DNA from 2 places in the Paenibacillus durus genome. Region 1 is predicted to be linked to the other one. Evidence: riboswitches for the same ligand, from Rfam matches in the RefSeq annotation. Region 1 holds a riboswitch; the other holds the start of a gene.
The links. Region 1 has a riboswitch for thiamine pyrophosphate ahead of PDUR_RS12540 (ABC transporter ATP-binding protein). Riboswitches for the same ligand answer to the same signal wherever they lie in the genome.

Region 1 (5,370 bases):
CGCCGTCAGAAACTTGATGAAGTCGTCTTTATGCTGACCGATTCCCTCGTCGCTGGCAACAAGCACAAGCTCGGAATAATCCGGCACGCCATATTTCGCCGGGTCGATAGAGTTTACGGGATGGCCTTCTTTTTGCAAAATGAGCTGCTCATGATTGATGAAACCGCCCATAATGGCATCGGTCTGTCCGGTGGAAATGGCCGGGATCAAGTCATAGCCCACATCCACGAAATTAACCTTCTCCGGATCTCCGCCGTCGGCCTTGACCATCGTCTTAACCATCGCCTCATACAGCGGAATGGAGGAATAACCCACCGATTTACCGGCCAAATCCTTAGGGGTATGTACGGAACTGTTCGCAGGCACCATCAGGTGAGTCAATGGATGACGGACAATGGAGGCCAGCGCTTTCACGGGGATTTTCTCCCCCCGGGCCATCAGCACCTGCGGCTGGTAGCTTAGCGCCAGATCGACCTTGCCTGCGGCGACGAGCTTCAGCGCATCATTTGTGTCCGCCGGCATCTGGATTTCCACATCAATTCCCTGTTTGGCGAAAAAGCCCTTTTCCTGAGCGGTGTACAAAAAAGAATGCACGGCGTTCGGGTACCAGTCGAGCATAAGCGTCAGCTTGTGCGCGGGCTCCGCCGGACTTGCCGCTTGAGAAGCGGTAGGCGAAGGAGAGGCAGGAGCCTTGGAGTCGCCGGATGGCGCAGAGCCGCCGCAAGCGGCGGTTACCAGAAGAAGCGAGATAGCAGGCAGGACCATTATAGCTTTAATACGGGTAAAAAAATTCATCAATAAGAACCTCTTTTCTTAAGAATCTGATGCTCCAGCAGCCGGACGGCCAGGAACAGTACTACACCGAGACCCGACAGGAGAGCGATCGCGGCGAACATCTCGGCGCTGTGCAAGCTTCCCGCCATCCGGCGGCTGTAATAACCTAGTCCGCGCGTTCCCCCAAGCCATTCTCCGATGGTTGCGCCGATCACGCAGTACACCACCGACAGCTTAAGCCCCGAGAAAAAGGAGGGGAGCGCAAGCGGAATGCCGATCTTGACCAGCAGCTGCCTGCGGCTTGCGCCCATGGTCAGCAGCAGCTCCTTGTAGGCGCCGCCGCTTTTGGCGAGTCCGTCGTAGACGCCGACAACGACCGGAAAGAACGCGGTCAGAAAGACGACGGCGACCTTGCTCCACAGCGAATAACCGAACCACATAATAAAAATGGGGGAGAGCGCAATCAGCGGAATCGTCTGGCTGATGATGATAAAGGGATAGAGCGCTTTTTCCAGCGCCTTGGACAGGTGCATGCCGATCCCGAGCAAAATGCCGCCAACCAGCGACATCAGGCAGCCGACCACTACTTCTTCTAAGGTGGTTGGCAGATGCGTACCCAACAGCAGTCCGGTGTTCTGTACCAATGCGGTCCAGATCGAGGAGGGCGCAGGGAGGATAAAGGACGGAACATATCCTGAGCGGACGGCCGCTTCCCACACAGCGAGAATTAGCAGCAGCAGGAGAAGGAAGGCTCCGTAGCGGCGTGATCCTTCCTTAAACGGTGCGCGTTTCATACAGCCTCCGCTCCAACTCGGCCCGTAAAGAGACAAAGCCAGGCTCGTAATTCATTTCCAGCCGCCGGGGTCTTGGCAGTCCCACGTTCAGCTCATGAAGGGGGCCGGAGCTGCTAGGCGGCATCAGAAAGATGCGGTCACTGAGCAGAATGGCCTCCTCCAGATCATGCGTGATGAACATAACCGTTCGCCCAAGCTCTCCCCACAGCTCCAGCAGCCAGCGGTGCATGTCCCGCTTCGTCATGGCGTCAAGCGCGCCGAACGGCTCATCAAGCAGCATCAGCTTACCGCCGGTCATAAGTGTCCGGAGAAAAGCGGCCCGCTGCCGCATCCCGCCGGACAGCTCATGCGGATAGGCAAGCTCATAACCGGCGAGTCCGAAACGCTCCAGCATGTCTAGGACCGAGGCCGCTGCGCCCTTGCCCGCCCGGCCCTTGATCTCCAGCGGCAGCAGACAGTTGTCCAGCACAGTACGCCAAGGCATCAGCAGGTCCTGCTGAGGCATGTAGGCGATTTGGCCGAGCCGGTTCTCACCGCTGGCGCAGCCTTGCAGCGTGATTTCTCCCTGCGCCTTGGCAAGCAGTCCGGCTATCGCTTTGAACAGCGTGCTTTTGCCGCAGCCGCTGGCACCGATAATGCTGACGAATTCACCCTGGCGGATCGTTAACGAAAGATCGGAAAATACCGGCTTCTGCTGCGGAAACGAAAAAGTAAGCCGGCGGAGAGATAAAAGCTCTTCGATAGTCGGTCAACCCTCCTTAACATGAATAAAGACCCGTCCATTTCAGTCAGAGAAATGAACGAGCCTCCAAGATATCTGCCGTACAAGCGCTAAACCTTGCGCGGCGTAGATAGGTAAGCTTTAGGTTCCACTTCCCTCCGCTGGTATAATCCAGATCAGGTTCCAAGGGTCCGAAGCTCGCGGCTTCGTCTCAGTCGGACGACTCCCCTAGTGAAATTGCGGTCTTTATTCGGTTATAAGCTTATTTACTATACCATATACCTAGCCGATCCCTCAATGTACCATTTGGGTCTCACGGACTCGAAACCGGCATGATCCTCCATCACGCGATGGATTCTGGCCATCATATCGTCCATTTCTTCAGGTACGAATTTAATGCTCCATACAACGGATGATATAAGGCCCATCGCTGTATAGAGGGAATATAGCTGCCAGAACGACTCATCCGGCTCCTGTCCCTGATGATATCCTTTAATCTGGCCTATGCAGAAAGGCACACTGACCTCCGAACTGAAAAAGCCGGCTTTGATGAATTCATGCACAGGGTCACCAAAATCCAGCCGGTTGAAATCGATAACGCCCGCCAGCCGATGATCTTGAACAATAAGATTTCCCGTATGGAAGTCGTCATGCTGAAGCAGATTCGGTGACTCCTTCATCAGCGGAAGGCAGCCCTCGATGAATTCCATCACTTTGGAGTCGCCGTGGATATGTACCCCGAGTCTATCGTATTCCTCCATATATCGCCGATGCTTTGCCGTTTTTCGCTCGGCCCACGAGGACATTCCGGGCGGCGCCTTGCATTGATGAATGGTTCTCAGTTCGTTACCCGCTTCGTATCCGATGCGATATTGCTCTTCAGGAGAGTAAAGCGGCAGTTGATCCGCTGCATCTTCGCCTTCTATATATGTAAGAACGTAATAACCAAGCCCGGTGTCAGGCAGTAACCCGATTTCCAGCGGCCTTGAGCATTTGACGCCGTAGGCTTCCATCTTTTTCAGCGCATCGAATTCGGCCAGCTTGTTCCTATATAGTCCGTCATCGAAGATCCTCAGCAGATAGCTGCTCCCGTTCTGCGTCACCCGGTATTTATGGTCGCCGGAATAGCCATTATTAATCGGCTCGATGCTTGCTTCTGCGTGCAGGAAGGGGACGCTGCGAAGTGTTTTTTCCGTAACACTGTTATCCATCGTATCGGCCTCCTTCGATCGCGCCATTATTTTGACCAATGATCGGGCTTGCGTAATGAAGGCGGCAGCTTGGTATTCCTATCGCCTTTAGCTGAATTAACTTGTGCTTGCGTAAGAAAAATGCTCCCTCTGAGATCAGCGCCGCTAAGGTCGGCATCTCTAAAGTCGGCGCCGATCAGATCAGTTACTCTCATGTCGGAATCTCTCAGGTCGGATGCAATAAGCAAAGCGCCTCGCAAGTTAGCTCCTCTAAGGTCGGCTCCTCTTAGATTTGCGCCTATGAGGTCACTGCCCCTGCGGATTTTGTTCTGTAATTTTTGATTGTTATTATGCTTCGGCGCAGCTTTTGCCCGTACCCGTTCACTTGCTTGCAGAAGCAGGTCATTGACAGTCGCCCGATGGGCGGGGACGTTAAGCTCCAGAACCGAGCGCGGATTCAGACGGGTGAGCTCTTCCGTTTTTTCAAGAACATTCCGCAAATCTGTATGAATCGGCCGAGTTTCTTCCAAACTGAGCGCTTCGTTCAAGTAATATTGCATTTCATGCAGCTGCTGCATTATAGGGAATACCTCAAACATTTCCTGTGCCAACGCCGGATGATCCCGCCAATCGTTTCCCGGATAGGTGATTTGGGACACCTTTTGACCCGCACCAAAGCATTCATATACGGTGCACCCCCGAAAGCCTTTTGTTCGAAGGTCTTTATGAATGCCGCAGCGAAAATCCGATTGCAAGTTCGGGCAGGGAGTACCCCCGGCTTTATCCATGGCAAAATCGGCTGATTTGGCATACGGCAATGCTGCGCAGCACAAACCAAAGCATTGTTCGCAGTCCGCGCTGAATGGATTAATCCTGTTGTCATTGTTGATTCCTGGATTGGACATTTCCTGCACTTCCTTTATGTAAAACTACTTCTATATTCTATAAAGGAATCGTGCTGGAAGTAAACCTTCTTTCAATTATTCTGCCCGAAGCTTCGACCCAACAAAAGCTCCACTGTCATTGTGGGGTGCTCTTTAAATGGTATTTCTCGTTTAGTTGAAGCGATAAACAAGCTACCGATATTTTTGGTCATTTTAGATTGATTGATCTATAAACGAGGGGGGTATCTTCCTATAACAACTCCGTACTTGTACGTTTTTGAAGCGTTATTTTCTTGATGAATTTAAACTGAATGTGTCTGATTCAAAAAAAGAAAGGAAGTTTAAACATGAACAATAATAGATACAAAGGCGGATTGGCTTGGAACATTCATCAAGAAGTTAGTTAGCCCAAAATAAAATGATAGAAGGAGATTGAAAAAACATGGAGAAAAAACTTGTTCTTGAGCAGGAAGCACAAAATTTTGTTAAGGCTACAGCCAATCCGCCATTCTTATTCGATCTAGGACCGGAACAAGGGCGAATTGCGGTCGACGAAGCCCAGGCGGGCGAGGTTCAAAAGCTAGACGTTGACATAGAAGATATCAGTATTACAGGTGGTCCAGGCGGCCACGTATCCATTCGGATTTTACGTCCGAAACATGCTGCTGAGAAGAATCTGGCTGTCATTCTGTACATACACGGTGCAGGTTGGGTGTTCGGCAACGCACACACCCATGATCGGCTGATCAGTGAACTGGCCGTGAAGAGTGGAGCTGCTCTTGTATTCCCGATTTACAGTCTGTCCCCTGAAGCGAAGTATCCTACGGCCATTGAAGAAATCTATGCTGTGCTGCAGTGGATCGCAGAGCACGGCAAAGAACACGGGCTTGATTCGGATCACATAGCCGTAGCCGGCGATAGTGTCGGCGGCAACATGACTGCGGCAATCACGCTGATGGCCAAAGAGCGCAGTGGTCCTGCTATTGGACAACAGCTCCTTTTCTACC
Region 2 (5,370 bases), 2.5 Mb from region 1:
TCTGCAGCCAACGGACGGCATAGCCGCGGTCCTTCAGGTCTCGGGCAACGGGGCCGGCAATTTGCCGATCATCCTCGATATACAGCAAAGTGCCGCTCATGGCAGCACCCCCTCCTTATGCCTCGTACCGGCCGGACTTAATCAAACGGCTCCGGCGCGGGAAGGCGTTATTATTCTATATTAACTTATCCTGGCTGCATGCAGAAAATGGATCGGCGGAGTCGGAGCTGGCTTGCCAAACAGATAGCCCTGAGCCAAATGAATACCGAGCTCCCGGCAGAACTGAAATTCCTCCCGCCGCTCGATTCCTTCGGCCAGCACTTTACCGCCAAACTCTCCGGCCCGCTCCATAATCTCCTTAACGGCCTTCTGCTTGCTTGCATCCTGATCGCAAAAGCTGATCAGCCCCCGGTCAATCTTCACATAATCCGGCTGCAGGCTGGACATCACCTCTACCGTAGAGTAGCCCGCGCCGACATCGTCAAGCGCAACAAGAATGCCATGGCTGCGGCACTCGGCAAAAATATGGGTGAGATGCGAAATATCGCCGATTTCCTCCGTTTCCACCACCTCAAGCACAAAATCCTCCGGTCTCAGGCCCTGCTGCTGAATCGCCTCAAACGTATGGGTCAGACAGTACTCGGGATCGTAAATGGAAGAGGGCAGAAAATTGATGAACCGTTTAATTCCGTGAGGCAGCAGCCTGGCGCTGGCTTCAATGGCGGAAATGCGCGCGGCCCGGTCCAGAAAGGAATGAAATCCGCTTTCTCTTGCCACCTCAAAAAGGATATGCGGCTGAAACGGAGTACCTTGCGGCAGCGGCCGCAGCAAAAACTCAAAGCCGACAATCCGCTCGGAAGAATCGACAATCGGCTGCAAATAACTGCAAAATTCTTTATTGGCGATAATATCGATGAGTGAATGATTGCTAAAGCGGACCTGAAGCTGGGAGAGCGACATCCACCGTTCCAACTCGCTTGGAGGTTCTGTTCCGATTATGGATATGGTCAGAAGCGCCGCTTCCTTCGCGGATTCGATCAGTTTCATCACATTCAGCAGCTGTTCCCGGGTGCTGTAAGAAATCTCGCATACTTCTTCCTGATAAGATTTAATTTTAAAACCGGACGCTTGAACAGCGGATGCAAGTGAGGGAGATGCGCGCCGAATTTTTAGGATTCCCTTGTCTTCAATGGGTTCAATAGGGGAACAATGAATACAGTTCATGAACACCCTCCTTTGGGCCTACAAAAATGCAGCAACCTGAGGTCATTATAGCATGTTTTTCTGGAAAAGACGGAAATTCACCCCAAATAACCGCCACATTTCGCGTAATTTTTTTCCAAATCCCGATTTTTTAATTTCCCAGATTATTTCCCGGCAAAAGCTGCGCTTTTCTCTAATCCTTCGCACCGATGCTTCTGCCATTCACTGTTCCCTGCTGCATGGACAACGGTATTATAAATGACGGCTTCAGGATGGGCCGGGGCACTGGACAACTTCAGAGCCTTGCGTCTATAATTACAGCGTAAACAGCAAAGAATACCCGAAACTTCATAAACCTTGGGGTGCTGGAATTACGGCCGGCTGAGAGTGTATCCCGCAAGATACTGACCCTTATACCTGATCTGGATAATGCCAGCGTAGGAAAGCCTTAAGCGCGTGGTCCTGAAGGACTGCCGCCGTCATGCACTCCGCCGCGTCCCGAATGTTCAGGGGCGCTTTTTTGGCTTTTTCAGATTTGCGCAAACTCCCGTGGTCCGCCAAGCGGCTTCGTGATTTGCGGGTAAGCTTTAATGAAGACGGGAACACCTGCCGTTTCCGGCATCGGGCTTCGGGGCGGCAAGACAAAGGAGAGACGATATAATGGGAGTAAAAAAATGGTTAACACTGTCCCTGACCTGCCTGTTCATACTGACGGCGGCGGGATGCGGCGGCAATAATTCGGGAGGAAATGCCGGCGGCGCTCAGGGAACCCCTGCTTCCGCATCGCCGGGGGCTTCCGCTTCCGCCGAAAGCTCGCCCAAAGCGGCGACGCCGGTAAAGGTCGCGCTCGACTGGACGCCGAACACGAATCACACCGGACTGTATGTCGCCAAAGAGCTCGGCTACTATTCGGAGGAGGGCCTTGACGTCGATATTGTGCAGCCGGGAGCGGCGGGCGCGGATACGATGGTCACTTCGGGAGAAGCCGCCTTTGGCGTCGGTGCACAGGACTCTCTGACGATGGCGCGCATTCAGGGTGTTCCGCTCGTATCCATCGCGGCGATTATCCAGCATAACACGTCCGGCTTCGCGGCTCCGGTTGACCGGGGCATCAAGTCGCCGAAGGATTTTGAAGGCAAAACATACGGCGGCTGGGGATCACCGGTCGAAGAAGCTTCCATGAAGGCCATTATGGACCCGGTCGGCGGCGACGTGAAGAAGGTCAAGCAGGTGACGATCGGGGAAGCCGATTATTTTACGGCCGTTAAGCGTGACATTGACTTTGCCTGGATTTTCTACGCCTGGACCGGTATTGAAGCGAAGCTGCGCGGCGAGCCACTGGATATGCTCTATTTGAAGGATTACGCGCCGCAGCTCGATTACTATACGCCGGTGCTGACGACGAGCGAGAAGGAAATCGCCGAGAATCCAGAGGTGGTCAAAGCCTTTTTGAAGGCGACGTCCAAGGGTTATCAATATGCGATCGACCATCCGAAAGAGGCTGCGGATATTCTGATCAAGGCGGTTCCCGATCTTGACGCGAAGCTCGTTCAGGCCAGCCAGGAATGGCTCAGCCCGAAATACAAGGACGACGCCGCACGGTGGGGCGAGCAGAAGACCGAAGTATGGAAAAATTACGCCGACTGGATGTACGGACTGAAGCTGCTGGACAAGCCGCTTGCGGCCGATAAGGCGTTCACGAATGAGTTTTTGCCGGACGGGCAGTAAGTTTAATAGAATTAAAATCTTGATTCACGGGGTTCACAATTAATGACATGAAAGGATGATAGGGAATGGCAAGTACGCTGCTGAGCATTCAGGTGATTCCGAAAACGCCGGGAGGCGAAGATGTAATTCCTTATGTGGACAAGGCGATTGAGGTCATTCAGCGCTCCGGCGTGAAGCATCAGGTCAATGCGCTGGAGACGACGATGGAGGGCGAACTCGCCGACCTGCTCGAAATTGTCCGGGAGATGCAGGAGGCGCTGATCGAAGCGGGCTGCCCGAGCGTCATCTCGCAAGTCAAGATCGCCCATAACCCGGGCGGAATCAGCATGGACAAGCTGACGGAGAAATACCGCCCGTGAGTTCCAGGTGGAGACAAATCTGGCCGCCCCTTGTGGCGGTCATCTTGTTTTTGGCGCTGTGGCAGGTGTCGGTCTCCTGGTTCCATGTGGAAAAATGGATGCTGCCCGCTCCCACGGACATTTGGCGGGAAGGCATTGCCAGCGCCTCATCCCTTAAAGGGCATACGCTGGCGACGCTGCGGCTGACGATGATCGGCTTTCCGCTCGGCGTGGCTGCGGGCCTGATCTGCGCCGTACTTCTGCATATTGTGCCCTGGACGGCGCGCGCGCTCTACCCGCTGCTGATCTTAAGCCAGAACGTGCCGGTTATCGCGCTGGGTCCGCTGCTGGTGATCTGGTTCGGCTTCGGCCAGCTGCCGAAGATTATTCTCATTGTTCTCGTGTGCTTCTTCCCCGTGGCCGTCGCGGGCATGGGCGGGCTGGCCCAGACCGACCGCATGATGCTTCAATTCATGAAGATGGCGGGCGCCACGAGGCGGCAAATCTTCACCAAGCTGGAGCTGCCCCATGCGCTGCCCTCCCTGTTCTCCGGCATTAAAATATCCGCCGCCTACGCTGTAACGGGCGCCGTGGTGGCGGAGCTGATCGGCGGAAACAACGGGCTTGGCTACTATATGCAGATACAGAAATCGGCGTACCGTACAGACCGGATGTTCGTCGCCATTATTCTAAGCGTGCTGCTGAGCCTCTTGCTATTCGCCGCCGTTGTCCTGCTGGAGAAATGGCTGGTCCGCTGGAAGCCGCGGCGGGACGCATAGAAACGGTCGCACAGAACGTGTATAGACAAGCTGTATGAAAAAGAGTTATAGAAGGAGGCTGCTGAAGTTGACGCGTAAGATCTTTTCGTCTTCAGAGGGAGACTTGGAGGAAGGGCCGTCCCCTGGAGGCGGACACCCCCCTGTTTCCGGCGCGCCATCACCGGAGCCGGACCGCGATGCACCCGCACTGGAGGTCTCCGGCATCTTCAAATCATTCTCCCGGCGCGGGCTGAGCATTCCGGTGCTGGAGCAGGTGTCGCTGACGGTGAAGCGGCAGGAGTTCGTATCCATCATTGGCCCGTCGGGCTGCGGCAAGAGCACGCTCTTCCACATCATCGGCGGACTGGTTAAGCCGGATGCGGGCGCCGTGCGCATGAACGGCGCTCCGGTTACCGGGCAGCGGGGCAGCGTGAGCTACATGCCGCAGCAGCCGGCACTGTTTCCTTGGCGCAGCATCGAGGATAACGTGATTCTTGCCCGCGAGCTGAAGGGCGCGGCGCGAAGCGAAGCTCGCGAGGAAGCGCGGCGCTGGCTCGCGAAGGCCGGACTTGGCGGATTCGAGAAGGCGTATCCGCATATGCTGTCCGGCGGCATGCAGCAGCGCGCCGCCTTCCTGCGCGCGCTGCTCGCTCCCCAGGAGCTGATGCTCCTGGACGAGCCGTTCAGCGCGCTCGACGCCCTTACCCGCAGCGAGATGCAGCGCTGGCTGCTGGAGCTGTGGGAGGAGAACCGCCGCTCCGTGCTGTTCATCACGCACAGCATTGAAGAAGCGCTGCTGCTCTCCAGCCGCATCTATGTGTTCTCGGGGCGGCCGGGCACGCTGCTGCATACGGTCGAAGTGCCTTTCCCCCGGCCGCGCCGGGAGGAAATGACGGAGCATCCCGAGTTCTTACGGCTGAAACGGCAGCTGTCCGGGTGGATGCGGGAAGAACAGGCCAAGGGCGGTAATCCGGGTTGACGCCCAATAATACTCAAGTGTAAGAAGACTCAATTCTAAAATACAAAAAACTCCCCCGCAAAGAATCTTGCTGTTCTAAAAACCATTATCTCTTTGCGGATGATTTTACCCAACCTGTGTCTCAACCAACTCCTGCTTCACTTGTGCTCTTCATTACCCCTAGAGCTTTCTCCGAACTCTCGAAATATGACCATCATCTTTTTCTGATTTCGTTGTAATCTACCAGAATGGCACCGTACTTTCTGGTATGCGAAAGCTGCTACTTTTCAATTTAAATGATTTAATTTTCCGCTTAACGTAAAGCTATTGCTGCAAAAAATTGTCTTGTAATATATTCATATATTACTAGAATAAAGAATAACGA

Region 2: another riboswitch for thiamine pyrophosphate. It lies ahead of PDUR_RS01850 (ABC transporter substrate-binding protein); the one in region 1 lies ahead of PDUR_RS12540 (ABC transporter ATP-binding protein).

What each region holds. Positions count from the first base shown of each region.
Region 1 is NZ_CP009288.1:2,927,705-2,933,074, forward strand. Features, by position in the region: gene PDUR_RS12530 (ABC transporter substrate-binding protein) at 1-795, opposite strand, end outside; gene PDUR_RS12535 (ABC transporter permease) at 795-1,568, opposite strand; gene PDUR_RS12540 (ABC transporter ATP-binding protein) at 1,549-2,310, opposite strand; TPP riboswitch at 2,426-2,529, opposite strand; gene PDUR_RS12545 (aminoglycoside phosphotransferase family protein) at 2,559-3,500, opposite strand; gene PDUR_RS12550 (pentapeptide repeat-containing protein) at 3,527-4,384, opposite strand; gene PDUR_RS12555 (alpha/beta hydrolase) at 4,806-5,370, shown strand, end outside.
Region 2 is NZ_CP009288.1:389,670-395,039, reverse strand. Features, by position in the region: gene PDUR_RS01860 (response regulator transcription factor) at 1-100, opposite strand, end outside; gene PDUR_RS01855 (EAL domain-containing protein) at 181-1,224, opposite strand; gene PDUR_RS28470 (hypothetical protein) at 1,270-1,425, opposite strand; TPP riboswitch at 1,552-1,664, shown strand; gene PDUR_RS01850 (ABC transporter substrate-binding protein) at 1,864-2,931, shown strand; gene PDUR_RS01845 (thiamine-binding protein) at 2,997-3,290, shown strand; gene PDUR_RS01840 (ABC transporter permease) at 3,287-4,048, shown strand; gene PDUR_RS01835 (ABC transporter ATP-binding protein) at 4,236-5,006, shown strand.